Regions from separate parts of the Arthrobacter sp. R3-55 genome, predicted to be linked through region 2. Evidence: riboswitches for the same ligand, from Rfam matches in the RefSeq annotation. Region 2 holds a riboswitch; the other holds the start of a gene.
What was found. Region 2 has a riboswitch for glycine ahead of gcvP (aminomethyl-transferring glycine dehydrogenase). Riboswitches for the same ligand answer to the same signal wherever they lie in the genome.
Positions count from the first base shown of each region.

Region 1: linked by a shared signal. The riboswitch ahead of gcvP (aminomethyl-transferring glycine dehydrogenase) and the one ahead of gcvP (aminomethyl-transferring glycine dehydrogenase) in region 2 are both predicted to bind glycine.

Region 1 is NZ_CP096423.1:3,730,954-3,745,557, forward strand. Features, by position in the region: gene M1D51_RS17040 (L-serine ammonia-lyase) at 1-844, opposite strand, end outside; gene gcvH (glycine cleavage system protein GcvH) at 1,257-1,643, opposite strand; gene gcvT (glycine cleavage system aminomethyltransferase GcvT) at 1,679-2,812, opposite strand; gene gcvP (aminomethyl-transferring glycine dehydrogenase) at 2,826-5,672, opposite strand; glycine riboswitch at 5,725-5,851, opposite strand; glycine riboswitch at 5,853-5,950, opposite strand; gene M1D51_RS17060 (TetR/AcrR family transcriptional regulator) at 6,044-6,583, opposite strand; gene M1D51_RS17065 (MFS transporter) at 6,657-8,210, shown strand; gene M1D51_RS17070 (cyclodeaminase/cyclohydrolase family protein) at 8,275-8,934, opposite strand; gene M1D51_RS17075 (amidohydrolase) at 9,025-10,248, shown strand; gene M1D51_RS17080 (NAD(P)/FAD-dependent oxidoreductase) at 10,332-11,333, opposite strand; gene M1D51_RS17085 (helix-turn-helix domain-containing protein) at 11,442-12,023, shown strand; gene M1D51_RS17090 (helix-turn-helix domain-containing protein) at 12,042-12,344, opposite strand; gene map (type I methionyl aminopeptidase) at 12,413-13,192, shown strand; gene M1D51_RS17100 (nitrilase-related carbon-nitrogen hydrolase) at 13,440-14,456, shown strand; gene M1D51_RS17105 (agmatine deiminase family protein) at 14,453-14,604, shown strand, end outside.
Region 2 is NZ_CP096423.1:157,002-171,605, forward strand. Features, by position in the region: gene M1D51_RS00770 (PaaX family transcriptional regulator) at 1-575, shown strand, start outside; gene M1D51_RS00775 (VOC family protein) at 576-1,358, opposite strand; gene M1D51_RS00780 (NADPH-dependent F420 reductase) at 1,570-2,211, opposite strand; gene M1D51_RS00785 (hypothetical protein) at 2,326-2,607, shown strand; gene M1D51_RS00790 (HAD family hydrolase) at 2,597-3,295, shown strand; gene M1D51_RS00795 (hypothetical protein) at 3,465-3,914, opposite strand; gene M1D51_RS00800 (NADPH-dependent FMN reductase) at 4,039-4,650, opposite strand; gene M1D51_RS00805 (Re/Si-specific NAD(P)(+) transhydrogenase subunit alpha) at 4,849-6,045, shown strand; gene M1D51_RS00810 (NAD(P) transhydrogenase subunit alpha) at 6,045-6,461, shown strand; gene M1D51_RS00815 (NAD(P)(+) transhydrogenase (Re/Si-specific) subunit beta) at 6,458-7,831, shown strand; gene M1D51_RS00820 (hypothetical protein) at 7,916-8,170, shown strand; gene M1D51_RS00825 (amino acid-binding protein) at 8,199-9,113, opposite strand; gene mscL (large conductance mechanosensitive channel protein MscL) at 9,265-9,723, opposite strand; glycine riboswitch at 9,971-10,069, shown strand; gene gcvP (aminomethyl-transferring glycine dehydrogenase) at 10,229-13,102, shown strand; gene gcvT (glycine cleavage system aminomethyltransferase GcvT) at 13,114-14,262, shown strand; gene gcvH (glycine cleavage system protein GcvH) at 14,472-14,604, shown strand, end outside.

The sequences.
Region 1 (14,604 bases), 1.2 Mb from region 2:
CATTGACCGCCAACGCGATCAGATTCACCCACTCCTGCCAATACTTCGGATCGTTCCGGTCCTTATCCTCCTTCAGGAGCCGCTCCAACCAATCAGGCGCACGACGACGGACCCGCAACCCGCCAGGAAGCACACCCTCACGCTTCAAACTGGTTTCCACACAGGCCTCCATCACGGACCAGATATGCAGCAAACCCTCCCGGATCTCCTCCTCGGACCGGGACGCCCGCTCATTAATGAACATGATCTCGCTGATGCCCAACCCCTTCGACTGGCACCGGCCCAACAACTCCGCCGCCGTCCTAAAAGGCAACGGCAACTCCTTCTTGGACTCCTCCAGCTCCTGCTGCGCGGCGTTCTCCTCACCCTCACGGACAATGAACCCGCCACCCACAGAAAAGAACGTCGCCTCCCGCAGCACATTCCCCCCGGCATCAGAGACAGCAAACTTCATCCCGTTCGTATGCCGCGGCAACACCGTCAACGGATGCAACACCATATCCTCCACCGCATACGGCAACTCCACCCCCTCACCAGAGGCACCAGCCAGGTTCAACACACCCGTCTCAGCAATAGCAGCCAACCGCGCCTCCACCTCCTCAGGCAGAATCAGCTCAGGGTGATACCCCTCCAAGCCCAACAGCGTCGCCGTCATGGTCCCGTGGCCACGACCCGTCGCAGCCAACGACCCATACAAATCCACCCGCAACGAAGCCACCGAACCCAGGACCCCAGCGTCCCTCAACTCACCAGCAAACACCGCAGCAGCCCGCATCGGCCCCACAGTATGAGAACTCGACGGACCAATACCCACGGAAAACAGATCGAAAACACCAACAGCCATGGTCGGGATTCCTTAATACAGTTTGAAACGGTCCGGCAGATGGTCCTGCCGGATGGCCTACCCCGCTTGTGGCGGAGATCGACCGAAGCACGACGCCGGATGGCCCCCAAAGGCGGCAACCCGGCGTCGCAATTTTATTCAGTTCTACAAATCCCACGCTACGCCCATGCGTCCGTGGGTGGGCCACATGGCCAACGCTCATCGGACGGCGTTCCCCGATTCGGGGATTCGCTGCCAAACATGCCGTGCGCACGGCACCCCCAGCAGCAAACCCACGAATCGGCCGGTGCACTTGGGGTCGGCGTGCGGAAGCGGGCGTCCAAGGGAGCATCGCATCCGCCCAGCGGGTGCCTATGCGACCGAGCCCGCGGAGGACGCCAACCCCAAGGGGCCGCCAGCTAAGAGGAAGGGCTTAGGAGAGGTCTCCGCCATTCTTGGAGGCGTATTCCTCGGCGGAGAGCAGCGGGCCGTCGGACTCGGCGGCGACCTTGAACAGCCAGCCGGCGCCGTAGGGGTCGTTGTTGATCAGGGCCGGGTCCGATACAACGGCGTCGTTGATCTCCGTGACCTCACCGGTGACCGGCGAGTACAAGTCAGAGACGGACTTGGTGGACTCAACCTCGCCGCAGGTCTCGCCAGCGGTCACCGTGGAGCCAACCTCGGGCAGGTCAACGTACACAATGTCACCCAGAGCGTCGGTGGCAACCTCGGAAATACCGACGGATACCGAGTTCCCTTCGCCGCGGGAAACCCACTCGTGCTCGTCGGAGTACTGAAGTTCGGGCGCTACTTTGGGCATTCTGTTTCCTTTACGTGTGGTGATGAAACCGGGAGTTACTTTTGGCGCTTGTAGAACGGCAGGGCAACGACTTCGAATGGCTCAGACTTACCCCGCAGGTCAATGTCCAGTGCGGTGCCAAGCCCTGAATGCTCGACGTCGACATACGCCAACGCTACCGGGTAACCGAGCGTGGGGCTCGGCTGACCGGACGTGACTTCGCCAATCACTGCGCCGTCCTTGAGGACCGGGTAGTGGCCTCGGCCGGCACGGCGGCCCAGGCCCTTGAGGCCAACGAGCTTGCGTCCGCTGGTGGAGCCTGCGCCATCTGCCTTGAGGGCAGCGAGTGCGTCCTTGCCGACGAAGTCGCCTTCCTTGGACAGAGCCACCACCGGTCCGAGTCCTGCTGCGAAGGGGTTGCCTTCGCGGGAGAGCTCGTTTCCGTAGAGCGGCATGCCGGCTTCCAGGCGCAGGGAGTCGCGGGAAGCCAGGCCGGCGGGAGTGAGTTCGCCGTCTTCGGCAGCGTCGGCAATGGCCTGCCACAGGGCTGCTGCGGATTCGTTGGCCACAAAGATCTCAAAGCCGTCTTCGCCTGTGTAGCCGGTGCGGGCCAACAGCAGTTCCTGCGTGCCGCCGTCGAACGTGAACGGGACATCAACCGCGGCGTAGTACTTCAGGTCGGTGACCGTTGCGTGCTGTTCGGCGGGCACCAGGCGGAGGAGGATCGATTCGGCCAGCGGCCCCTGAACGGCAATCAGCGAGGTGTCAGCGGATGCGTCCTCAACGACGACGTCGAAACCGGCAGCGCGCTCCAGAAGGGCCGAGGCAACAACCGCAGCGTTTCCGGCGTTCGGTACCACGAGGAACTTCTCCTCACCGCGACGGTAGGCGATGAGATCATCGATGATGCCGCCGTCTTCCTGGCAGATCAGCGAGTACTTGGCTTTGCCGATTGCCATGGCGGAGATTTTGCCCACCAGGGCGTAGTCCAGGAAAGCTGCTGCCTCGGGGCCGGTGACCCAGACTTCGCCCATGTGGGAGAGGTCGAACAGGCCTGCGGACTTGCGGACAGCATGGTGCTCAGCCAACTCAGAGGAGTATTTGAGCGGCATCTGCCAGCCACCAAAGTCGGTGAAGGACGCGCCGAGTTTCTTGTGCTCTTCGTAAAGAGCTGTGTAGTTCTCTGTCATTTTCCGGAACCCCTTAGTTCTCGAAGTCTTCGATCGGCGGGCAGGAGCACACCAAGTTGCGGTCACCTGCCGCGCCGTCGATACGGCCGACCGGCGGGAAGTACTTGTCCTGCTTGAGGTGGTGGACCGGGAAGGCAGCCTGCTCGCGCGGGTACGCCCGGTCCCAATCGGAACTTACGACGGCGGCTGCCGTGTGGGGTGCGCGGCGAAGCGGGGAATCCTGCACGGAGAAGTCGCCGTGAGCAACCTGCTCAATCTCGGCACGGATGGTGATCATAGCTTCGATGAACCGGTCGATCTCGGCAAGGTCCTCCGACTCGGTGGGCTCCACCATCAGGGTTCCGGCAACCGGGAACGCCAGGGTGGGGGCGTGGAAGCCGAAGTCGATGAGCCGCTTGGCAACGTCTTCAGCAGTGACGCCGGTCTTGGCCGTCAGCTCGCGGAGGTCCAGGATGCACTCGTGGGCCACCAGTCCGCCTTCGCCGGTGTAGAGGACCGGGAAGTGCTCGTTCAGGCGGGATGCGATGTAGTTCGCAGCCAGCAGCGCCGACTTGGTTGCCTCGGTGAGGCCCTGGCCACCCATGAGCTTCACGTAAGCCCAAGAGATGGGCAGAACGCCGGCGGAACCGAAACGGGATGCCGAAATCGGGACGTCGTTGCCTTCGGTCCAGGAAGCTGCATCGCCGGGCATGAACGGTGCAAGGTGCGCCTTGGCAGCAACCGGGCCAACGCCGGGTCCGCCACCGCCGTGGGGGATGCAGAAGGTTTTGTGCAGGTTCAGGTGGGATACGTCGCCGCCGAACTTGCCCGGCTGGGCGAGCCCAACCAGGGCGTTGAGGTTTGCGCCGTCAATGTAGACTTGGCCGCCGGCCTCGTGGATGGCGTCGCAGACTTCGCGGACGTCGGCATCGTACACACCGTGCGTGGACGGGTAGGTGATCATGATGGCCGACAACACCTCGCGGTTGGCCTCGATCTTGGCGGCAAGGTCCGCGTGGTCGATCGTGCCGTCGGCGGCCGTGGCCACCACTACAACCTTCATGCCGGCCAGCACTGCCGAGGCTGCGTTGGTGCCGTGGGCGGAAGCGGGAATGAGGCAGACGTTACGCTGCTCGTCGCCACGGGACAGGTGATAGCCGCGGATGGCCAACAGGCCCGCGAGCTCGCCCTGGGAACCGGCATTCGGCTGGATGGACACTTGGTCGTAGCCGGTGATCTCGGTCAGCTGGGATTCGAGGTCGGTGATGAGTTCGCGCCAGCCCTCGGTCTGGGAATCCGGAGCGAACGGGTGGATGGAGGCGAATTCCGGCCAGGAGATGGCTTCCATCTCTGCGGTGGCGTTGAGCTTCATGGTGCAGGAACCCAGCGGGATCATGGTGCGGTCCAGCGCGAGGTCGCGGTCCGAAAGCTTGCGGATGTAGCGCAGGAGCTGGGTTTCGGAGCGGTGCGTGTTGAACACCGGGTGCTGCATGAAGTCGCTGGTGCGCTCCACGGAAGCTTCAAGCGCGAGACCTTCAGCGGCGTCAGCAACCGAAGCGCCGAAGACCGCCGCGACGTCAGCAACAACCTCGGAAGTGGTGGTCTCATCAACAGAGATACCAACAGTGTCAGCGTCAACGCCTCGCAGGTTGATGCCCTTGGCCTCGGCAGCAGCGACGATCTCTGCAGCCTTGCCCGGGACGCGGACGGTGATGGTGTCGAAGAAGGAACCGTGAAGGACCTCGACGCCGGCAGCCTTCAGTGACGCCGCGAGGGTGCGGGCGTGACTGTGGGCGGTCTCGGCAATCGCCTTCAAACCCTCCGGGCCGTGGTAAACGGCGTACATGGAAGCCACGATGGCCAGCAGGGCCTGCGCGGTACAGATGTTGGATGTGGCCTTCTCGCGGCGGATGTGCTGCTCGCGGGTCTGCAGCGCCAAGCGGTAGGCGGGGACACCGGCGTCGTCCTTGGAAACGCCCACCAGACGGCCGGGCATGGAACGCTCCAGGCCCTTCTGAACGGCCATGTAGGCCGCGTGCGGGCCGCCGAAGAACAGCGGAACACCCAGGCGCTGCGCGGAACCAACGGCGATGTCCGCGCCCTGCTCGCCCGGAGGGGTGATCAGCGTCAGCGAGAGAAGATCGGCAGCGACGGTGACCAGCGCACCGCGTTCCTTGGCATCGGCAATGACGGCGGAGTGATCGAATACGCGGCCGGACACGCCGGGTTGCTGGAGAACGACGCCGTTGATGGCACCTTCCGGAAGGCCGAGGGAGAGATCCGCGACCTCAACCTCGAAGCCGAGTGCTTCGGCGCGGCCCTTGACGATCGCGATGGTCTGCGGGAGGCAATCGGCGTCGAGGACGGTCTTGCCGTCCTGGGCAGCCTTGTTCTTGTTGGCGCGGCGCATCATCAGGACGGCCTCGGCAACGGCGGTTGCTTCGTCAAGCAGGGAGGCGTTGGCGATCGGCAGGCCGACCAGGTCCTGGACCATGGTCTGGAAGTTCAGCAGCGCTTCGAGGCGGCCCTGCGAGATTTCCGGCTGGTACGGCGTGTAGGCCGTGTACCACGCCGGGGATTCCAGGATATTGCGGCGGATCACCGGCGGCGTCACGGTGTCGTAGTAGCCTTGGCCGATCATCTGGACAGCGGTCTTGTTCTTGGAGGCGAGCTTGCGCAGCTCAGCGAGGACCTCGACTTCGCTCAGCGCGTTCTGCAGGGTGAGGGCAACGTCCTGGCGGATGTCGTTCGGGACGGCGGTGTCGACCAACGAATCGACGGTGTCGTAGCCGACGGACTTGAGCATGGTCTCAATGTCGGCCTGGCGGCGGGCGCCAATATGCCGATCGACGAAGGTGGTGGAGGCAGAACTAACCGTCACGAAGGAACTCCATTACTTGGGCGGCGTTTGGGTACGCCACAGCGGTTGGGTTCCTCCCCGCTCTGTATTGGACCTGAGAGTTTCCGCGCGTTGCGTGAACAACCATCGCTTGCACCGTCGGTGAGCACAGCGCTCATTCACCCTGAGGTGGGCTGATTGCCTGCTGCTTTCCAGAGTTGCCTTGCCGCGGCGGTGCGTGGGCCTGAGAGATTCCTGGGGAGGGTTTGCTCCTACGGCGCCTGCATCACTTGCTTGCAGGACTCTCCCGCCGCAGATCAAAGGCATGTTCAGTTATGTATGGGCACCGTGTAGGGCACGCCACAAGGGTTAATTGTCCTACGTCACGGGCGCCGCCGCAAATGGACGGCCTGCTACTTCCGCAACCGATCAAGGACACCAAGCAGGATGTCGACGTCGGCCTCCCGCCCGGCATTGCCACCCTCCTGCCCGCCTTCGAAGATGGCATTGAAATACAGGCCGTCACCCATATAGCTGACGGCTTTGGCGACGTCCGGACCAACGTCCTCCGCCAGCACGTCCAGCCAACGCTGCTGGATGGCGGCAAACCTCCGGCGCGTTTCCTCATGGGCCACCTCGGCCAGTCTGGTGGCAGCGACGAACGCCCGGTCCATGGGCGTATCCGCCCAGAGCGATGACCGGATGAAGTAGGCGGCCGAACCATCGGGCGCCGCCTTCATCAGCGCGGTGTCTTCATCGGCGAGCAAGTCCAGACGCTCCAAAAGCGCTGTGATCAGCGCTTCCTTGTTGGGGAAGTGGTAGAGCAGCCCGCCCTTGGACACCCCTGCACGCTTGGCAACGGCGTCGAGGGTGGCAGCCCGCTCCCCCACCTCTATCAGGAGGGCTTCGAAGGCATCCAGGACTGCGTCCCGGGCAACTGGTTTTCGTGGCATGTGTCCATCATTCCCTAAAGCTTCACTGGGGTTACATTTGAAACTGTACCGTCTGGACGGTACAGTAAATGACATGTACTCGCCGTCCTCAACCCAAGCACCCCGTTCCGCTGATCCCCTCAAGGGCCAAGCAGCACCGTGGCGCGACTGGACGGCACTGGCACTGCTGATGTTTCCGGTGCTGCTGGTGGCCGTCGACAACACCGCGCTCACCTTTGCCTTGCCTGAAATCGCCCGCTCTTTGGACGTGGGCGGCGTCCAATTGCTGTGGATCGTTGACGCATACCCGCTGGTTCTTGCCGCGTTGCTGGTGTCGATGGGCAACCTGGGCGACAGGATCGGACGACGGCGGCTGCTGCTGGTCGGCAGCACAGGCTTCGCTGCGGTTTCGGCTGCTACAGCTTTTGCACCCTCCGCTGAATGGCTCATCGCCGGCAGGGCCGGCCTTGGCGTCTTTGGCGCAATGCTGATGCCGTCAACCCTGTCCTTGATCCGGAACATCTTCACCGATCCCAACCGGCGCCGGCTTGCCATCGCCGTCTGGGCTGCCGGGTTCTCGGGCGGCGCAGCCCTTGGTCCGATCTTCGGCGGCTGGCTGGTGGAGCACTTCTGGTGGGGCGCAGTCTTCCTGGTGGCAGCTTTCCTTCTCCTGCCGCTGCTCGCCTTCGGCCGGGTCCTGATTCCCGAATCCAAGGACGCCAACCCCGGACGCGTGGATGTGCCCAGCATCGTCCTGTCCGTGGTCACCATGGCTCCGTTCGTCTACGGCATCAAGGAATTCGCAGTCCATGGTTTCGGGGCATCCGCGGCCGCGTTCATGGGCTTCGGCCTGGTGATGGGCATTCTGTTTGTGCGTCGCCAGCAGCGGATCCAGAACCCCATGCTGGACGTTGCCCTTTTCAAGAACAAGGTGTTCAGCACGGCAATCGTGGCGAACGTGTTGTCACTGTTCTCCATGACGGGCTTCATCTACTTCTTCGCCCAGCACCTGCAACTTGTTGAAGGCCAATCCCCCATGGAGGCCGGCATCGCAATGATTCCTGCCCTCCTGGCAACTGTCATCGCCGGCCTGCTGGTGGTGCCGCTGGTCAAGCGCGTCCGCCCCGGATACGTGGTGGCCGCGGGCTTGACGCTCAGCGCCGTGGGCTACTTGATTGTGGTTGTTGGCGATCACGGCAGCGGACCCGTGTTCCTGTTGTCGGCGCTGACTGTCCTGGCAGTTGGCGTGGGTGCCGCGGAGACCATCTCCAACGATCTCATCCTGGCTTCCGTGCCGGCCGACAAGTCCGGAGCCGCCTCGGCCATCTCCGAGACCGGCTACGAACTGGGATCGCTCCTGGGAACGGCTGTACTCGGATCCATCCTCACTGCTTCCTACCAGCACAACCTCGTGATTCCAGACGGCGTTTCCTCGCAGGCAGCCGGAAAGTCCGCGGAAACACTCGCCGGCGCTGTTGACGCAGCGTCCGCCCTTCCGTCGCCATTGTCGGAGGCGCTGACGGTCGCCGCCCGGACGGCTTTCGAGTCCGGCGTCCACATCACAGCGGCGATTGGGCTGGTATTGATGGCCGGAGCTGCGGTGCTCGCCGCCGTCGTGCTTCGCCGTGTGCCGAAGGCGCAGAAGTAGGTACAGCGCCGTTGCGGGGCCCGCTCTGCGCGATTCTCTGGGAATTTGGCACGCATATCGGGCCTCACACGGCTTCGGTCGGCGCCGCTTTCTTGTCGACGCCGGCGGCCAGTTCATCGATCCTGTCCAGGGCGTCGGTGAGCCGGGTGACCGTGGTCCAGAGTTCCGGATGCCGGTCCCTGACTTCCTCGAGGGTGGTGCCGGCCGAGGTCAGGGAACCGAGGTCGAAGCTTACGTTGGTTCGGGCTCCTGCAATAGCTGCCCGGAGGGCTCCGAAACCCACCACGACGTCGGCGATCAGCGCAGGGTTGCCGTGCGAAGCGAGCCATGCGAGGTCTTCAATGGCACGGATGGCCCGCTCCCCCAAGACCGCTGACGCTTTGGCGGCATCAACGGAGGCCTGATGGATTGCGGCGTCGCGCTCCGGCCCGGGATCGAGGCGGAAGGCGGCGCCGAAAGCGTTGGAGGCCGTAGCGTCGTCGTCGGCTAAGTGAAGGGCAACTTGGCGGAGTTCGCGGGCACGGGCGTGGATGCCGGCGAGGTGTTGGTGCTCGGAGTCTTCCACCTCGGTGTAGCCGGCCACCATGGAGGTCAGGGAAGCCGCAATGGAGAGCATGACCCCGGTCCCGGCGCCCCCACCAGGTGAGCCAGTGGATTCCGCCAGGGCCTTGGTCCACTCCTCAACGGTGGATTGCTGGGTGGTGACTGATTCAGAATCGTTCATGCCATCCAGTGTGCCGGGGCTTTTCAGCCTTCGCAGCTTTGGGCTGGATACACTGGCCAAACCTAGGCGTCGAATGAAAAGGGCAGACTCATGACCATTGACCTCGAAAAGCTATACAAGGACCTGCATGCCCACCCCGAGCTGTCCTTCCAAGAGACCAGGACCGCAGGTATCGCCGCGGGACATCTGGAAGAACTCGGCTTCGCCGTTCACCGCAGCATCGGAAAAACCGGGGTTGTGGGTGTTCTGGAAAACGGGCCCGGACCCGTAGTGATGCTCAGGGCAGACATGGACGCATTGCCCGTCAAGGAAACAACAGGCCTGGACTACGCAAGCACGGCCATGGGTGTTGACCACCAGGGTAAGGACATGCCGGTCATGCACGCTTGCGGCCATGACGTACACGTCACTTGCCTCGTGGGTGCGGTGGAGGCTCTGGTCGCTCAACGTGATCAGTGGCAAGGCACCCTGATCGCCCTCTTCCAGCCAGCCGAGGAATGGGGTGGCGGGGCAGAAACCATGGTGGCCGATGGCCTGTATGACGCTGTGCCCAAACCCGACGTCGTCCTGGGCCAGCATGTGGCCCCCTTCCCCGCCGGCTGGTTCGGAATCCGGCCCGGCGTCACCATGGCATCCGCCGATTCCCTCAACATCACCCTCCATGGCCGCGGTGGTCACGGTTCACGCCCTGAGACCACTATCGACCCGGTACTGATGGCAGCGGCAACCACCGTCCGGCTGCAGGGCATTGTTGCCCGTGAGCTGGCAGCGAGTGATTCCGCGGTAGTGACCGTGGGGCAGATCCACTCGGGGACCAAGAACAACATCATTCCCGAAACAGCAACTTTGGGCCTCAGCGTCCGCACCTTCAGCAATGACACCAGGGATAAGATCCTCGGTTCCATCGAGCGCATTGCCGCGGCAGAATCCACAGCGTCAGGGGCACCCAAAGACCCGGAGATTCAGTTTGAAGAGCACTTTCCGCTGACCGTCAACGATCAGGCTGCCACCGATAGGGTGTCCGCGGCGTTCAAGGCAAAGTTCGGCGAAACACAGATCATTGACCCCGGTCCTGTCTCCGGAAGCGAAGACGTGGGCGCCTTGGCCAAGGCCGCCGGCGCTCCCCTGGTTTTCTGGTTCCTGGGCGGCGCCGAGCCTGCCCTGTTCAAGGAATTCGCCACAACGGGCCGTCTACCCGAAGATATTCCGTCGAATCACTCACCGTATTTTGCTCCGGTCATTGAGCCGACGTTGTCGCGCGGGACCGAAGCCTTGGTGACGGCCGCCCGGGAATTCCTGGCTACCCAGTCCTAGGGATTCATCCGGTCCGGCAAGGGTGAAGGCGCCGCGAGTGCAGCGCCTTCACCCTTGCTTCCTTCACCGAGCCGGTGCAGTGACTAGTGGGACAACGCCGCCTGACGTGCCTCCCGGACAGCCAGGGTGGTCTCCTCCATCATCAGATCAGCGTTAATGGCAGCGCCTGCCATGACCCCTGCAGCTGCGGAGGCCATCACCTGGCCAGTGAGATCGGTGACGTTACCGGCCGCCCAGACGCCAGGCACCGATGTTGCCCCGCCCATCGGACCGGCTTCAACATGGGTCCCGACGCCCATCGGGTGCTCCACCACGGGGACCCCGAGGGACTCCAGCACGCCGGATCTTGCCTCCAGCCGGGGGCCCGTCACAACCGCTTGCATCGGAATCACCGTTCCCGAATCCAGGACAACGCCGCTCAATGCATCGTCAGTGACTTCCAGCGCCCGGACTTTACCGTCCACCACGGTGATGGAGCGGGCAGCCAATTGCTCCCACTGCTCCTCCGTAGGCTCCACCACGTCATTGAGGAACAAAGTGATGTTGGGGCTCCACTGGCGGAACAGCAACGCCTGGTGCAATGCCATGGGCACCGAACCCAGGATTCCGATCGCTTTGTTCCGCACTTCCCAGCCGTGGCAGTAGGGACAGTGGAGAACGTCGCGTCCCCACCGCTCCCTGATCCCGTCGATCTCGGGCAGGATGTCGATCAGTCCCGTGGTGACCAGCACCCTTCGCGCTTTGATGGTGCGGCCATCAGCCAGGTCCACCTCAAAGGCAGGCTCCGCCCCTTCGGTGGCTGCCGCCGTCGAGCGCGCCCCAACAGCAGTGCCTTCCACCACTGCGGCTCCGTACTGGATCGCCTCTGCCCGGCCCAGTTCCAGCAACTCCCGGGGATTGATGCCGTCACGGGAGAGGAATCCGTGCACCCCGGCTGCGGGTGCGTTCCGCGGCTCACCGGCGTCGATAACGACGACGGACCGCAAGGCCCTGCCCAGCGTCACGGCTGCACTTAACCCAGCTGCGCCACCTCCGATCACCACTGCGTCGTATTCCGCTGCCAAGGGATTGCTCGTTGTATCCATACCCAAATGCCTCCGTGCGTCTCCTGCGGCCATGCGCCGCTCCTTCCATGGTTGGACAGGAAGGTCGAGAACAGCAAGGAAGTTTGCCAGTATGGCAAAATGAGGGGCATGACAACGGATTTCAGCAGCATGCTCGACGCCGTCGGCCCCCGCCTGCGTGCCATGCGGACCCAACGCAACGTGACCTTGGCCGAAGCCTCGGAAGGTACGGGCATTTCCGTCAGCACACTCTCAAGGCTGGAATCGGGACAACGCAAGCCCACCCTGGAACTGCTCCTCCCCATCGCGAGGTTGCATCAAGTTCCGCTCGAAGAACTCATCGACGCCCCGGAAACCGGCGACCCCCGGATTCACCTCAAGCCGCACGTTCACGAGTGGGGAACCGCACTTCCCCTGACCCGGCGCCCGGGCGGTATCCAGGCCTTCAAAATGGTGCTGAAAAGCGGAACAGGAAAAGAGATACCGCAGCCCCAATCACATGAGGGCTATGACTGGATGTACATCCTCAACGGCAAGCTTCGGCTGGTACTGGGTGAGAACGACTTTGTGCTGAAACCCGGCGAGGTCGCGGAATTTGATACGCGAACACCGCACTGGTTTGCCAGCGCCACCTCGGAGCCCGTGGAACTCCTCACCCTGTTCGGCCAGCAAGGTGAACGCCTTCATGTACGGGCACGACCCAAGCGCTAGGAAGGGCAAGCGCAGAGGCTAGGAAGCAAGCCATTCCCGGGCGCTGCTGCGGGAGGCGGCCGGGTCGACCCCCAGCTCCGGGCGGTTGATCTCAGCCCAGACTTCATCGAGGGAGAGTCCGAGGACATCGGCGATCGCAGCAACCGTAGGGAAAGCCGGCGTCGCCACCCTGCCGGACTCGATCTTGCGCAGGGTCTCTGGCGAGACCCGGGCATCCAGGGCCGTCTCCAACATTGAGCGTTCACCCCGGGCGCGACGCAAAAGAGCACCGAGGCGTTGTCCACGCTCGGCCTCTGCGGGTGTAAGCGGCAACCTGACCATGGCTCCAATTGTAATACCGGGATAATATGGCCGGGATAGTTATTGGTCGCCACACGAAAGGCCCCCGCATGATTGAGATCCTGAGCCGTCCGGAAGTAAGCCGCGCCAAGGAGACCGGCGCCTTGGTCGCTAACATTCTGCATACGCTGAAGGGCCGGGCAACCGTGGGCACAAATCTGCTGGACATAGACCGCTGGGCCAAGTCGATGATCCTAGAGGCTGGAGCGGTGTCCTGCTACGTCGATTACGCACCCTCCTTCGGCCGCGGGCCGTTCGGCCACTACATCTGCACGGGGGTAAACGACGCTGTCCTGCACGGCCTGCCCAGGGACTACGCCTTGGCCGACGGAGATCTGCTGACCCTGGACCTGGCTGTCTCCAAGAACGGAATCGCCGCGGACTCGGCCATCAGCTTTATTGTGGGCGAGTCCAAGCCTGCGGAGAGCGTGGCAATGATTGAAGCAACCGAACGGGCGCTGCAGGCAGGCATTGAAGCAGCCCGGCCCGGAGCCCGCATCGGGGACCTCTCCTATGCCATCGGCTCAGTCCTCAGTGAGGCCGGCTACCCCGTCAATACCGAGTTTGGCGGCCACGGCATCGGCTCCACCATGCACCAGGAGCCGCACGTGCCGAACATGGGACGGCCCGGCCGCGGGTACAAGCTTCGCCCCGGATTGCTGCTCGCCCTTGAGCCGTGGGTCATGGCTGATACCGCCCGGCTTGTCACCGACCCCGATGGCTGGACCCTGCGCAGCGTGACCGGCTGCCGCACCGCCCATAGCGAGCACACCATTGCCATCACCGACGGCGCAGCTGAAATCCTCACCCTGCCGACGCTGGCCCCCTAGCCCGCGAGCCCGCCCGCCGAGCCCGCCCGCCGACCCCGCCGAGACTCCAGATCACCCCCATGTTGACCACAAACATGGGGGTGATCTGCCATCTCGGGGGCCCGCCCCGCCGAGACTCCCCCGCCGAGACTCCGCAGTCATAAATGAAAGGCATTCACTTAACCCCTTGCGCTCAGGAGTGACTCGCGCCATACTAAATGAACGCTATTCATTTAGTGACTGTCGTCTCACCGGAGTACATGCCACCATGATTGAAATTACCTGCCTCGAAGCCCCCACTTCCCTGGCCCGCACCGAGCCCTCCACGCGCACCCCCTTGCGCGTGGGCGTCATCCAGCACCGCTGGCACGCCGATGAAGGCGCTCTCCGCGCCGAACTCACGGAGGGCATCGAGCGCGCTGCCAAGCTGGGAGCCACTGTTGTTTTCCTGCCTGAGCTGACCCTCTCCCGCTACCCGGCGGACACCCGCCCGGAGAACAACCCGGCTGCGGGCATCCGCCCCTCGGATATCACCGAGGACCTCCTCACCGGCCCCACTTTCACGTTTGCTGCCGAAGCCGCCCGGAAGTACGGCGTCTCCGTGCACGCATCGCTGTACCAGCGGGCCGAAAATCCGGACGGCAGCGATGACGGCCTGGGCCTGAACACCGCCATCCTGGTGAACCCCGCGGGCGAACTCGTGGCCCGCACCCATAAGCTTCACATCCCCGTGACCGCCGGATACTACGAGGACAAGTTCTTCCGCAAGGGTCCGGAAGCAGAGGACGCCTATGCCGTCCATGCTCCTGCCGAGTTGGGCGGCGCCCGCTTGGGCATGCCCACCTGCTGGGACGAATGGTTCCCGGAACTCGCCCGCCTGTATTCCTTGGGCGGCGCCGAAATCCTGGTCTACCCCACAGCCATTGGCTCAGAGCCGGACCACCCCGACTTCGACACCCAGCCGCTCTGGCAGCAGGTGATCGTGGGCAACGGCATCGCCAACGGCCTGTTCATGATCGCCCCCAACCGTTACGGCAACGAGGGCACCCTGAACTTCTACGGTTCATCGTTCATCTCCGATCCCTACGGCCGCATCCTGGCCCAGGCACCCCGCGACGAATCCGCCGTCCTCGTCGCAGACCTGGATCTTGACCAGCGAAAGGACTGGCTCACACTGTTCCCCTTCCTCGCTACCCGCCGCCCGGAAACCTACGCCCGCCTGACCGAACCGGTGGACCCCAACGCCCCGCTCGGTGCAGCACAGGCACAGGCAGTGTCCGCATGAGCGCCTGGCGCATGCCGGCCGAAACGGCTCCGCAAGACCGCGTATGGATGGCTTTCCCCACCGGCGGCTACACCTTGGGTGACAGCGAAGAAGAGGCCCATGCGGCGCGCTCCACTTGGGCCGCCGTCGCCAACGCCATCCTTGAGTT
Region 2 (14,604 bases):
TCGCTGTTTTTTCAGTTCCTGAGTCCATGCGAAACCGCAGGCACCAGCTGCGTTCCGCCTTGCTGGCCCTGGGTTTCGGTTCGGTGGCCAACGGGGTGTGGATTGCCCCGGCGCACAAGCTGGAGCAAGCCCGGGAGCGGCTCACTGCAGGTGGGCTGATTGAGTTCGTGGACCTGTTCCGGAGCGACTACGTTTTTGACGGCCCCATGCGGCCCAAAATCTCCGAATGGTGGGACCTCAAGGAGCTCGATGAGCAATTCACCGAGTTCCTTGGGCTCTACGAAGATGCGGAACAGCAATGGACCGGGAGGGTGGGCGACGATCCCGAAAGGGCGCTGGCCGAGTCCACCGAGGAGCTACGGCGCGACGCCTTCCGCTATTACATTCCGATGCTCACCATGTGGCGGAAGTTCCCCTACCGGGACCCCAATCTGCCCACGGACTACCTCCCACCTGAGTGGCACGGGCCCGCGGTCCGCAGGACGTTCCAGGCAGTTCATCGCCTGGCCGCTCCCTTGGCCGCGGCCCATGCGCATGAGGTCATCGCAGAAGCGCTGGACCCCGCGGCGGCATGACTAGTCGCTGGTCCGCGGTGCATCAATGACACCGAACACTTCACCCTGCGGTGCCCGGACCACCACCATCCGCCCCAGTGCGCTTTCCTCCACCGGGCCCAGCAAGGTGGCGCCAAGCTCCACTGCCCGGGTGGCGGTGCCGGCAACGTAATCGCTGGCGAACCAGGTCATCCAGTGATTCGGGGTGTGATCGGGAAGTGCGGTGTCGTGGTGAATACCGCCCACTTCCCGGCCATCCAGTGGCCGGCGGACCGTGGAGTAGATGAGACCTTCTTCCGTGACGTCCTGGTAGCTGACATCAAAGACCTTCGAGTAAAAAGATCGGGCGGCAGTGTAATCGCGGGTATGCAGTTCGTTCCAGCACAGGGTGCCGTGCTCGTTGACGCGCTCGGCTCCGATGTGCGTGCCGGCCTGCCAGATCCCGAACGCTGCACCACCGCTGTCAGCGGCCAGGGCCATGCGGCCGGAGTCCATCACATCAAAGGGAGCTGCAAGGAGCTGCCCTCCGGCCGCGTCGATCTTCTTGGCCGTGAGATCAACATCGTCAGAGGCCAGGAAGGTGGTCCAGGCTGTGGGCGTGGCCGGATCCTGCTTCGGCCCCAGTCCGGCCACAGTGCGGCCCCTGAGTTGAGCCAGCTGGTAGTCCCCGGCGTCCTGCCCGCCTGAAGCGAAGTCCCAGCCGAAAAGGTCTGCGTAGAAGGCTTTTGCGGCGGGGAGGTCATCCACTCCCAGGTCCACCCACATGGGGGTTGCGGCGGGCCAGGTCGAAATCTTCGTGGACATGGGACTCCTCGGGTCGTGGCGCTGGGGGCGGGACTGCCTCCCCAGGCGCTCGATGCGCCGAGCGCCCGAGGAAGCAGCCACCCATAAAGTGCCACTCGGGCCCGATTCATGACACTGTTTTCATCAACTTTTCAGGGCACCGTGCCGTGTGCCTGCCCACATCAACCGGCGGGCGGGCGTGAGCCGCCCGCCCGCCGTCGTGCTCCAAGGGTTAGACCGTGCGGGTCGCCTTGGCGAGGTTGTCCTGAAGTTCGACGGCGGTCTGCCGGATGACGTACGCGGGGCGGTCGCGCTCAACGCGCCAGCTGTCTTCCAGCGGGCCGACGTTGACGGTGTCGAAGCCGAATTCGTCGTAGAGCTTGGTGACGAGCCCGGCGGCTTCCGGGAAGTCGCTGGAGGTGGCGAGGGCGCGGCGGTTGGGCGTGCCGGCCGGGGCGCCGTCGGTGGTGATGTCCTGGGCGAGGATGTGGTTGAAGCCCTTGGCTACCTTGGAGGTGGGGAGGTGCTTCTGGAGCAGGCCGGAGGTGGTGGCCTCGCCGTTGTCCAGCTCCGGAATGCGGCCGTCGCGCTCCCAGTAATAGTTGTTGGTGTCGATGACGATCTTGCCCTCGAGCGGCTCAGTCGGGATGTCTTGATAGTTCTTGAGGGGAACGGTCACGACGGCGAAATCACCCGCCGCTGCTGCTTCGGCTGCTGTCGCGGCCCGAGCGCGTGGCCCCAGTTCGGCCACCAGTTCGCCGAGGGTTTCCGGCCCGCGGGAGTTGCTGATGACTACGTCGTAGCCAAGTTCAACCGCTTTGCGGGCGACCTGGCTGCCAATGTGTCCTGCACCGATGATTCCAATTGTTGTCATGCAGTGGACAACAAGAAGTTGCACACGCCTCATTCCCGCGTTACAAAATATGTCGATCGGCCGTATACTAAGGAGTCTTACTAGTGGGGAAGTTGTTGAGACGAGGAGGTCGGTATGGCCGGTCATTTGGAACTGGTGGAGACCCCTGATGGAGGATTTCGCATCCTGGTGTTGGACGGCGGAGACGCGCTGATGGGTCTTTCGAAGCGCTTTTCTTCGCTGGACGATGCCGTTGAGGGTGTCGCCGCCATGAGGGAAGTAGCGGGCACCGGGCTGCTGCGAACGGGGTCCACGGAGCGGTATGAAGTACTCATGCAGGAGGCGTCCGATCATGAACCGGCTCCGATGGGCGTGAGCGCAGGGGCCGGGCCGAAGGCGGACACCTGTGGGAGCTGATTCAAAGGCATCAAAGCGGCGTGGAGTCCTCTTTGACGTGGACGGGACGCTGATTGACTCCAGCTATTTCCATGCCATGGCGTGGTGGCAGGCCTTTCGTCGCGAAGGCTTGGACATCGAGATGTCAGCCATCCACCGGCGCGTGGGCATGGGAGGCGACAGGCTGATCCAAAGCCTCCTGCCCGAGTGCTCCGAGGACCTGCAGGAAGACCTGAAGAACGCCCACAGCGCGGTTTTTGCGACGTTCTGGCCGACGCTTCGGTCGTTCGACTCTGTCCGGGACCTTCTCTCGGCATGCTCCGACGCCGGACTCGCCGTCGGCTTGGCGTCGTCAGCACAACAGCGCGACCTTGAGGTCAGCCGGCACATCCTCGACGCCGGATCATCGATCGATGCCTGGACCAGCTCAAACGATGCCAAGGAAAGTAAGCCCGCGCCGGACATCCTCATAGCCTGCCTGGAGAAACTTGACGTCAGCCCGGAGGACGCGGTCTTTGTGGGCGACGCAGTATGGGACGTGAAGGCTGGAGCGGCAATCGGCATGCCCGTGATCGCCCTGACCTGCGGCGGAATCAGTGAGGCGGAATTGCGTGACGCAGGTGCCGCGGAGGTCTACGACAATCCGCGGCACCTGCTGGAGCACCTGGAATCCAGCGTCATTGGCCGGCTCGCAGCGGGAACGCTTTAGGCCTGGCTGGTTGCTTGGCCTGCCGGCATGCTTGGCTTACGCGCATGCCTGGCTTACCCGCATGCCTGGCTTACCCGCATGCCTGGCCTGATCATATGTCTGGTTCGGCTGCATTCCTGATCCGCTGATCCGGCTGATCCGGCTGATCCGCTGATCCCGGGCCGGACGATCAGCGGGGTGTATCGCTGATGCCCTTGTCCCGTCCGCGCCGGTTGCGGGCGGTCCAGATGATCAAGGCGATGATGATGACGGCCGCCACGGCAGCCAGCACCCACGGCGTGGCGTCTGTACGGGTCTGCTCCTGGGGATCGGACTCTCCCGTCCCTGGGTTGGCGGGCCCGCTGCCTGCGGGGTTCGGCGTGCTGGGCGCGCCGGACGAAGGCGCCGGGTTGGTTGGCGTTTGTGTTGAGGGCCCGGACGGATTGGTGGAATCCGGGGTGGGCGTCGGCGTCGTAGCGGCTACATTGCCTTGGGCCGCACTCATTTGCGCCGTGTTCATTTGCGCCGTGCTCATTTGCGCCGTGCCGGCGTGGGCGGCGTTGGCAGCAACCGTGGTGGACAGCATGGACCCTGCGCAAAGGGCCAACGCCGCGGCGGTGGTGGCTAGTCTTCGAAACATCGTTACCTCCAAGGGTTTAGGGCGTGGTCACGAATCCTCATACTAGTAAGGATACTGACTAAGCTGCGGAGGTGGGTGTTTTTCGTGGGTGCCGCCCTAAAACAGGAGCGGCACCCCGCCGGCACTAACGGGTGAGCTTGGCGGAATCCGGCTCCTGGTCCCCGATGTGGCCGGGCGCATTGGCGGCGAGGACACGCTGCACGAACGCGCTGTATTCCTCCATGTAATGCCGCAACAAGGAAGCGGTTCCTTCATCCTTAACTGAACCGTCGTCGTCGTACGCGTCTGCGACGAAGCGGATATAAGCCTCAGGTGCGTTCAGCTGCGGCGCGTCCAGGAAGCTCAACACGCTGCGCATGGACGACTGCATCACGGCGGTCCCGATGCCGCCCGGCGATGCGCCGATGATTCCGGTGGGTTTCCGGGCGAACGAGTTGGTGCCCCAGGGGCGGGAACCCCAGTCGATGGCATTCTTCAAGGCGCCCGGGATGGAACGGTTGTATTCCGGGGAGATGAAGAGGATGCCGTCCGATGCCGCGATCGCATCCTTCAGTTCGCGGCCCGCCGCCGGGAAGTCGGCGTCGTAATCGGAGCTGTAGAGCGGAAGGTCCTTGATGGCGATCTCGTGGAACTCGAGCTCCGGGGGCGCAACGCTGATGAGGGCCTTGGAGAGGACCCGATTGATGGAATTGCTTGCCAGGCTACCCACGAAGTAACCGATTTTGAAGGTGTCCATAGTGGCGTTCCTTTCCGACGGCGCGGCCGGAACCGGCTCGTCGACGGTGTGGTGGCTGGTTGCTTCCAGCTTCCACCGACCCTAGTGGAGTTGTGCACATAGCGCAGCCCCCTACTCCCGCGCAGACCCTTGCAGTCATAGACTCATGCCAACTGGTTCAGAGGAGAGTCCGGGAGAGTTCGGGAAGAGGGGTGGCGGGTGAAAGCAGGCATTGCGCGCGAGGCGCTCGACGGCGAGCGACGTGTGGCCGCCACGCCGGAAACGGTCAAGCAATTGGCGGGCCTGGGCCTTGAAGTGGAAATCGAATCCGGGGCCGGATTAGCCGCCGGACACAGTGACGATGAGTACGGCCGAGCAGGCGCCTCCGTGGTGCAGTCCCTGGATCTGGGGGCCCTGGATGTTTACTGCCACGTCCGTCCCATGACACCGTCGACGGCGGGAGCCCTCCGCCGGGGGTCGGTCACCGTGGGTTTGGGATCACCGTCCTCGGAATTGCCCACCGTGCGCGCGCTCGCCGCCGGCGGGATCACGTCCTTTGCCCTCGAACTGGTTCCCCGGATATCCCGCGCCCAATCCATGGACGCCCTGACGTCCCAAGCCTTGGTGGCGGGGTATCGGTGCGTCCTTGAGGCGGCCATGCGCCTGCCCCGGTTCTTCCCGCTGTATATGACCGCGGCGGGGACCATCCCACCAGCCCGGGTGCTGGTGCTGGGCGCAGGTGTTGCCGGCTTGCAGGCAATTGGAACTGCGAAACGGCTCGGCGCCCGGGTCTCCGCTAACGACATTCGACCCGCCTCGGCAGACGAAGTAGCGTCCATGGGCGGGACGTTCATCAAACTGGACCTCGAAAACGCTGAGGCCTCCGGTGGATACGCCCGGGAACTCAGTGCAGACCGCGGCGCCTTGCAACGGGCACTCCTGACACCGCACGTTGCCCAGTCGGACGTGTTGATTACAACGGCCGCGGTTCCCGGCAGGCGCGCACCCCTGCTGGTTAGCCGGGACATGGTGCAGGGCATGAAACCGGGCTCCGTGGTGGTGGACCTGGCTGCCGAATCCGGCGGCAACGTTGAGGGAAGCATCCCGGGGCAGGACATTCCCGTCCCCACGGCCGACGGCCAAGGCGTTGTCACACTGGTGGGGATCAAGGACGCTGCCTCCGCGATGCCCGCAGACGCCTCCCGCCTCTACGCCAAGAACGTGGCCAACCTGCTGGCCCTGATGACCCGCGACGGCGTGGTCAGCCCGGACTTCGATGACGAAGTAGTGGCGGGTACTTGCCTCACGCACCTCGGCGAAGTCCGGCACCCACCCACCGCGGAGGCACTCACGGCGCTCGCAGGCGAGACAGCACCCTTTGGCTCTACCCGCCCCGGAACTGAAGGAGTGCGCTGATGGATGGCATGAGCCTGTTGACGATCACTGTGCTGGCAGTGTTTGTGGGCTTCGAGGTTGTTTCCAAAGTCTCCAGCACCCTGCACACGCCCCTCATGTCCGGGGCCAACGCGATCCACGGCATCATCCTGGTGGGCGCCATCATCGTTGCCGGGCAGGCCGCAGATCCGTGGGTTCTGGCGGTCGCCCTTTTGGCTGTAGTCCTTGCCACGGCCAACCTCGTGGGCGGGTTTGTGGTGACCGACCGCATGCTGGAGATGTTCCGCGGAAGGCAGCGGCCGCCGTCGAACGTTGGTGCGGGCAGCCCCGGAAGCACTGGCAGCCCCGGCAGCGCGGGCAGTCCCGGCAGCGCTGGCAGCCCTGGTTCCGGAGGTGGCACCCCGCGGGACGCCGCGGCTAAGGAGCGCCGTCCGTGACCCTGCTCAACCCCACTTGGACTGCACTCCTTTACCTGGCCGCAGCCGCGTGCTTCATCCTCGCCCTCAAGGGCCTCAATTCACCACGTACCGCGCGGCGCGGGAACCTGATTGGAGCCCTCGGCGCCCTGGTGGCCGTGGTCACGGTGTTCCTCTCCGTCAAGCTGGACAACATCCCCTGGATACTGGGAGCCATCGCCGTCGGTTCCGGCGTGGCAGCGCCCGTGGCCCGCAGGGTGCAGATGACGCAGATGCCCCAGCTCGTGGCACTCTTCAACGGTGTAGGTGGTGGGGCTGCGGCACTCGTGGCGTTGCTGGAACTTTCCCACACAGATGAGCCCTGGGTTCGACTGGCCATCGTTTTCACGCTGCTGGTGGGTGCCGTGTCATTCGCCGGTTCCGGGGTCACTTTTGCCAAGCTTCAGGGGCTTATGACCACCAGGCCTGTGACCTTCCCCGGCCTGCCCGTCCTGATGGCCGTGGTGCTGTTGGCTGCCGTGGGAGCCGGGGTTGTGGTGATCCTGAATGGCTCGCTCGTGCTGGCGTTGGTCCTGTTGGTTTTGGGTCTGGTTGCCGGAATCCTGTTGGTGCTGCCCGTAGGCGGTGCCGATGTTCCGATTGTCATCTCCCTCCTGAATGCCTTCACCGGCTTGGCAGTCGCGGCATCGGGGCTGGTGCTGGGCAATGTACTCCTTCTTGTGGCCGGCACGCTGGTTGGGGCGTCGGGCACCATCCTGACCCGGGCCATGGCCGCGGCGATGGGGCGAAGCGTTGCCGGCATCATGTTCGGTGCCTTCAAGGGCGGCTCCACGGCCGGGTCCACAGCCGTGAGCGAACGGCCGGTTCGATCCTCCAGTGCAGAAGACGTGGCAGTGCTGCTCGGTTATGCGCAGCGGGTCATTATTGTGCCGGGATACGGCCTGGCGGTCGCCCAAGGGCAGCACACCGCAGCCGAGCTCGCCTCAGCCCTGGAAGCGCGGGGGATCGAAGTCGACTTCGCCATCCATCCGGTGGCAGGAAGAATGCCGGGGCATATGAATGTCCTGCTGGCTGAAGCCAACGTGCCCTACGAGTCGCTTAAGGAAATGGGCGAGATCAACTCCGAGTTCAAGACTGCCGATGTTGCCTTGGTGGTGGGCGCCAACGACGTCGTCAACCCTGCCGCGAAGACCACCCCTGGCTCGCCCATCTACGGAATGCCCATCCTTGAAGTGGCCGACGCCCGGCAGGTGGTGTTCCTCAAACGCTCCATGCGCCCCGGGTTTGCCGGTATTGAAAACGAACTCCTTTACGAACCGCAAACCACCCTGCTGTTCGGAGATGCCAAGGATTCCCTGACCAAGGTCCTGGGCGCAGTGAAGGGACTCTAGCGAAAGTCCCCCGAATCGCGTCATGTACTGAGCCGTGGCGGCACAAGTCTTTACAGGAAGCTTGTAACGGCTAGGAGTAATGACGTGCAGGACAGTAAGAAGAAGCCGACACCCGGGCCGCGCTTCGCCGAAGCAGAAGGCCGGGCTGTGACCAATTGGCGGATCCTCGTGGGCCAAACGGTCCAGGTGTGGCGGTACAACGAGGTTGTGGACCAGGGCTGCGTGGAGTCCGTGACCTACGACGGCAGGGTGCTCTGGCTTGCCCAAAGCGGGCCCATAGAGCGGCGCCTGGTGGAGAAAGAACGCGGAACCGGTCTCCGGATACGGATGCTGGACTGAACGCTTTTCCGGGCCGAACGGCGCAATCCTAGGCTGACTTCACGCTGCTCAAGAAATTCGAAGAAGACTGAGCAGCCGGAGTGTGCGCCAAAATCTCCGCGAGCTCAGCCAGCCTGTGTGCACGCGCGGACTCTGCGGGCGAGAACGGCTCGCCCGGCCGCGAAAAGACCAACGGACCGTGCCAGGCCGTTGGGATCTTGAGGATGTCAGTTGAGGGCCCGACGCCGGTAGCCGCCTGGGGTGCGGACCGCTCGGGGTCCATGGGGTCTACTTTGGCGGAAAGAAGTTCGGCCACGGCGAGTGGAAGTTCCTGCGGGTTTACGGCCACACGGGTGGCGAGGCTCAGTGCTTTGGTTTGACCGTCGGCCATGGCCAACGCGGTGGTGGGCCAAACGTGCGACTCAAGCCCGCCGCCGTCGTGCAGTGCCTTCAAAAGATCCAGCTCGGTGACTTCACCGGGGGCAGAAAGGACAAATTCATCCATCACCGTTCCGCCGGGGTCAGTGGCGGCATGGCCAGTCCCAGTGATGGGGTGGATGTGAAGGCTGAGGATGTTGCTGTTCAGCTTGGCCAGGGCGTGGGTGACTTTTTGCAGCGACCCCGGCTGATCAGGCAGTACGGTCCGCGCGCGCCACAAAGAAGGTGCCATGTTCAAAGTGCGTCGGTGGCGGAGGGCCGGCGCGTGCAACCATCGCCGGAGAACCTTGGAGGCCGAAGGCTCGGCCACCCAGATGACCAGCACGGTGGCGGTGACCGCGAGGAGCAGAACCTTGGCCACATACGGCAGCTGGGTTCCCACCACGGCAGCATGAACCAGCAGTTCAATGGGAAGCATCACTGCAATGTTCGCAAGAGTGAGCCGGGCCTTGGGCGGTTCGGGCAGCTGACCGCAGGCATCACAAAGGAGATCCGCGGTGACGGGAGTGCTCGGGTTGCGCTTCATGATTTCATGCTGCCCTGCCACTGTTTCGGGCCGATTGCCTGAGCGTCACGTTCCGGGGGCGGGCAGGTTTCTGCGGATGCGCCATAACGCAAGAACCCGGCGTCCTCGTGGGAGAACGCCGGGCTCCGGCCAAGCAGCACGGATGCTGCGCTTAGCGGGTGCGGTCGGAATCGAAGTCCGGGTCCGAGGCCTGGCTTGCGTTGCGCGCGGCAGCGGCATCCTTGAGGAGATCGCGGATTTCGGCAAGAAGGGCGGTGTCCGCAGGCAGCGGCTCTTCCTCGGGTTCCTCAGTGGAGAGGCGGTCCTTGACCAGGGAATTGATCTTGTTCATGGGCGCCACGAAGATGAAGTACACCACGGCAGCGGTGATCACGAACGTCACCAGTGCGGTCAGTACGGCGCCGAAATCGACGAACGTTGCCGGGTTGTTCTCCCAGATTTTGAAGCCCAGGCCCTCGGCATTCATGCCGCCGGCGGCTGCGATCACGGGATTGATGATGTGGTTGGTGAAAGCTCCGACGAGTGCGGTGAACGCACTGCCGATAACTACGGCGATAGCCAGCTCGATCACGTTGCCGCGAAGTATGAAGTCCTTGAAACCCTTGAACATGGATGGTCCTCCGAATAGGTGCAATGTCTGCCTCCAGCAGAGATCAAACTACCACTCGGTGGTTTCCAGCTGGTGTACCCGGGATGTGGAAGAGGGTTGGCGGGAAGGGGCCGGGATGTGGAAGAGGGTTGGCGGGAAGGGGCCGGGATGTGGAAGAGGGTTGGCGGGAGTAGCTGCACCTTGCTTGCGCTTTTTCGCGGGAAGCGGCTATGGTGTGAAGCGTGTCACGAAAGTGACGCAACGCTTTTGATCTGCGGCGGGAGAGTCCTGCCGGTACATCCAGTCAGGCGCCGTAGGAGCAAATCCTCCCCAGGAATCTCTCAGGCCCATGTACCGCCGCGGTTAGGCAACTCTGGAAAGCAGTCCGGGTAACCGGGCTCACCGACGGTGCAAGCAGACGGCATGTGGAAACACAGTCTGCGGAATCTCTCAGGTCCAATACAGAGCGGGGAGGAACCCCACATCATCGTGGCGCTCACTGGGCGCCTGAATCATGGAGTTCCTCTTGACTGTTCAATCAACCCCCACCGCCTTCGCGGACCGGCACATCGGCGCCCGCCGTCAAGCCGACGTTGACACCATGCTCAAGGCCATCGGCTACGACTCTGTCGACGGCTTGGTAGATGTCGCGGTCCCCGATTCCATCCGCCAGGAAACGGCCCTGAAGTTGCAGGACGCCCTCACTGAGGTGCAGGTCCTCAGCGAGCTCCGAAAGCTCGCATCCAAGAACAAGACCGCCGTCCAGATGATCGGCCAGGGCTACTACGACACCGTGACGCCACCGGTGATCCGCCGCAACATCCTCGAAGCTCCCGCCTGGTACACGGCCTACACGCCGTACCAGCCCGAAATTTCGCAGGGCCGTCTTGAGGCGCTGCTGAACTTCCAGACCATGGTGCAGGATCTCACGGGGCTGCCGGTTGCCAACGCGTCGTTGCTGGATGAAGCGACCGCCGTGGCCGAGGCAGTGCTGCTGATGCGCCGCGCAAACAAGAACAAGACGGTCAAGGACGGCAAGACTGTCCTGGACGCGGACCTCCTCCCGCAGACCATCGCGATCGTCAAGGGCCGCGCCGAGGCCCTCGGCTTCGAGGTGGAAATTGCCGACCTCAGCGACGGCCTTCCCGACGGCGACATCAACGGCATCGTCCTGCAGCAGCCAGGTGTGTCGGGTCGCGTGTTCGACCACTCCAGTGTCATTGCTGAAGCGAAGGAACGCGGCGCACTGGTCACGGTTGCCGCGGATTTGCTGGCGCTCACCCTCATCACGCCCCCGGGCGAACAAGGTGCGGACATCGCCGTCGGGACTGCGCAGCGCTTCGGCGTCCCGCTGTTCTTCGGTGGCCCGCATGCGGCCTACATGGCCGTCCGCGAAGGCATGGAGCGCACCCTTCCCGGCCGCATCGTTGGTGTTTCCAAAGACAACGCCGGCGTCCCTGCTTACCGCTTGGCGCTGCAGACCCGCGAGCAACACATTCGCCGCGAGAAGGCCACCTCCAACATCTGCACGGCGCAGGCACTGCTGGCGATTGTGGCTTCGATGTACGCGGTTTACCACGGCCCCGAGGGCCTGAAGGCGATCGCCGAGACCGTCCACGGCCATGCCCGCACGCTCGCAACCGCACTGCAGAAGGCAGGCCGCGAACTCGTCTCCGATGCCTTCTTCGACACCCTCACCGTCCGTGTTCCCGGCAAGGCAGACAAAGTCATCGCCGCTGCCGAAGCCCGCGGCATCAACCTGCGTCTCATCGACGCGGACACTGTGGGCGTTTCCGTTGATGAAACCACGACGCCGGAGGTCCTCTCCGCGGTTGCCGTCGCCTTTGGCGCCGGCCCGGTGGGGGACGCGGCCGGGTTCGAACTGCCCTCCGGGGTAGTCCGCACCTCCGATTTCCTGCAGCACCCGGTGTTCAACACGCACCGTTCCGAGACGCAGCTGTTGCGCTATATCCGCAAGCTGTCTGATCGGGACCTCGCACTGGACCGCACCATGATTCCGCTGGGTTCGTGCACCATGAAGCTGAACGCCACCGCCGAGATGGAAGCCATTTCCTGGCCCGAGTTCGCCTCGATCCACCCGTTCGCTCCGGACCACCAGACAGCGGGCTGGCGCGAGCTGATCGAGGACCTGGAAGCTGACCTCACGGAGATCACCGGCTACGATCAGGTCTCCATCCAGCCCAATGCCGGGTCTCAGGGAGAGCTCGCGGGCCTGTTGGCCATCCGTGGCTACCACCTGTCCCGCGGCGATGAGCAGCGTAACGTCTGCCTCATTCCTGCCTCAGCCCACGGCACCAACGCGGCGTCCGCTGTGCTGGCCGGGATGAAAGTTGTTGTGGTGGCCACGGCTGCGGACGGCACCATCGATCACGCCGACCTGACCGCCAAGATCGAGGCCAATAAGGACGTCCTGTCCTGCATCATGATCACCTACCCGTCCACGCACGGTGTGTACGACGCCGACGTCCGGGAAGTTTGCGATGCCATCCACGCAGCCGGCGGCCAGGTGTATGTTGACGGAGCCAACCTGAATGCACTGGTTGGGTTGGCCCAGCCGGGCAAGTTCGGCGGGGACGTGTCCCACCTGAATCTGCACAAAACCTTCTGCATCCCCCACGGTGGCGGCGGTCCGGGCGTTGGTCCTGTGGCGGCGAAAGCCCACTTGGCGCCGTTCATGCCGGGGGACGCGAATAAAGCGGCACATGAAGACGGGCACGGCGTGGCCATTTCCGCTTCGCGCTACGGTTCTGCCGGCGTGCTGCCGATTTCCTGGGCGTACGTGAAGCTCATGGGTGGTCAGGGGCTGACGGAAGCAACCAAGTCGGCTCTTTTGGCAGCCAACTACGTTGCTTCCCGGCTGGATGAGCACTTCCCGGTTTTGTACACGGGCGAAGGTGGCCTCGTGGCGCACGAATGCATCCTGGACCTCCGCGAACTGACGGCCAGGACAGGCGTCACCGCTGAGGACGTGGCAAAGCGCCTGATCGACTTCGGCTTCCACGCACCTACGTTGGCGTTCCCGGTTGCCGGCACTTTGATGGTGGAGCCCACGGAATCCGAGGACCTCGCCGAGATCGACCGCTTCATCGAAGCCATGATCACCATCCGTGCCGAGATCGAGCAGGTAGCCGGCGGTGATTTCACTGTTGAGAAGTCGCCGCTGCGCAACGCACCGCACACGGCTGCCGCCGTCGTGAGTTCCGCTTGGGACCGCGACTACCCGCGTGAGCAGGCCGCGTTCCCCGTCCACCATCTCAAGCAGGACAAGTACTTCCCGCCGGTCGGCAGGATCGACGGCGCCGCAGGTGACCGCAACCTGGTGTGCTCCTGCCCGCCCCTCGAAGCGTTCGAGGACAACACTGCCGACGTCGAAAACTAAGGACTGCCCACATGTCTGAGAATTACACGGCTCTTTATGAGCAGCACAAAAAGGCCGGCGCTTCCTTCACCGACTTCGGCGGCTGGCAGATGCCGCTCAAATACTCCTCGGAGTTGGCTGAACACCACGCAGTCCGCAAGTCCGCGGGCCTGTTCGACCTCTCCCACATGGGCGAAGTGTGGGTGTCCGGCCCTGAGGCAGCTGCGTTCCTGGACTACGCGCTGGTGGGCAAGTTGTCCGCAGTGGCCGAGGGCAAGGCCAAGTACTCGCTGATCTGCAACGCCGACGGCGGCATCATCGATGACCTCATCACCTATCGCCGGCCCTCTCCCGAAGACGGCGTGGACAGGTTCTTGGTGGTCCCCAACGCGGGCAACGCGAAAGTGGTGGCCGCGGCCCTGTCGGAGCGGGCAAGCGCATTCGACGTCGTGGTGGAGGACGCTTCCGCCGAGACTTCGCTCATCGCTGTGCAGGGGCCGGCCGCGGAAGCGATCCTGCTGACGCTTGTCCCGGCAGAACAGCACGCGCTGGTCACCGGACTGAAGTACTACGCGGCGGTGGAGGTGCCGGTAATGTTCGACGGCGGCACTGAGCACCTGCTGCTCGCCCGGACCGGATACACCGGCGAAGACGGGTTCGAGATCTACATCTCCAACGTTGACGCCGCCGGCCTGTGGGAAGCGCTGCTCGAAGCAGGCGAAGGCCACGGCCTGATCCCGGCCGGCCTCGCAGCCCGCGACTCCCTGCGCCTCGAAGCCGGAATGCCCCTGTACGGCAACGAACTTTCCATCCACGTCAACGCCTACGCCGCAGGCCTTGGCCCGGTAGTTTCCCTGGCCAAGGAAAGCGACTTCATTGGCCGGGAGGCGCTCTCTGCCATCAAGGCTGCCGGCGTCGGATCAACGTTGGGCCAGAAGCTGGTAGGCCTCAAAGGCGCCGGACGCCGCGCCGCCCGCGCCCACTACTCGGTCCTCAAAGACGGCTCGCTGATCGGCGAAGTCACCTCCGGCCAGCCGAGCCCCACGCTCGGTTACCCGATCGCCCTGGCGTATGTCGACGTCGAGCATTCCGAGCCGGGCACGATCGTCGAGGTTGACCTGCGCGGCAAAGCCGAGCCGTTCGAAGTCGTGCCGCTGCCGTTCTACAAGCGCCAAAAGTAGCCGGGGTCTTCGGGACCGCCGACCTCTGCATGCTCGGTCGCATGGGCGCCCGCTGGGCGGACGCGACGCTCCCTTAGACGCATGCTGCCGGTCGCCGGACCCGAACCGTTGTGGATGGTGGCGCTGTTTGAACCCCTAAGCGCTGGGGATGGGGCAACCTGCCGCGGGTGATCTTGAAAAGTTTTCAGTTAGTCAGAGAAGGAGTTGGGATGAGCAAAGTAGTTGCTGGATTGAAATACTCGGCTGAGCACGAGTGGGTTGCCGTTGATGGTGACGGGGCCGTGGGGATTGGGATTTCCGCAGTTGCTGCCGACGCCCTGGGCGACATTGTGTACGTGGACC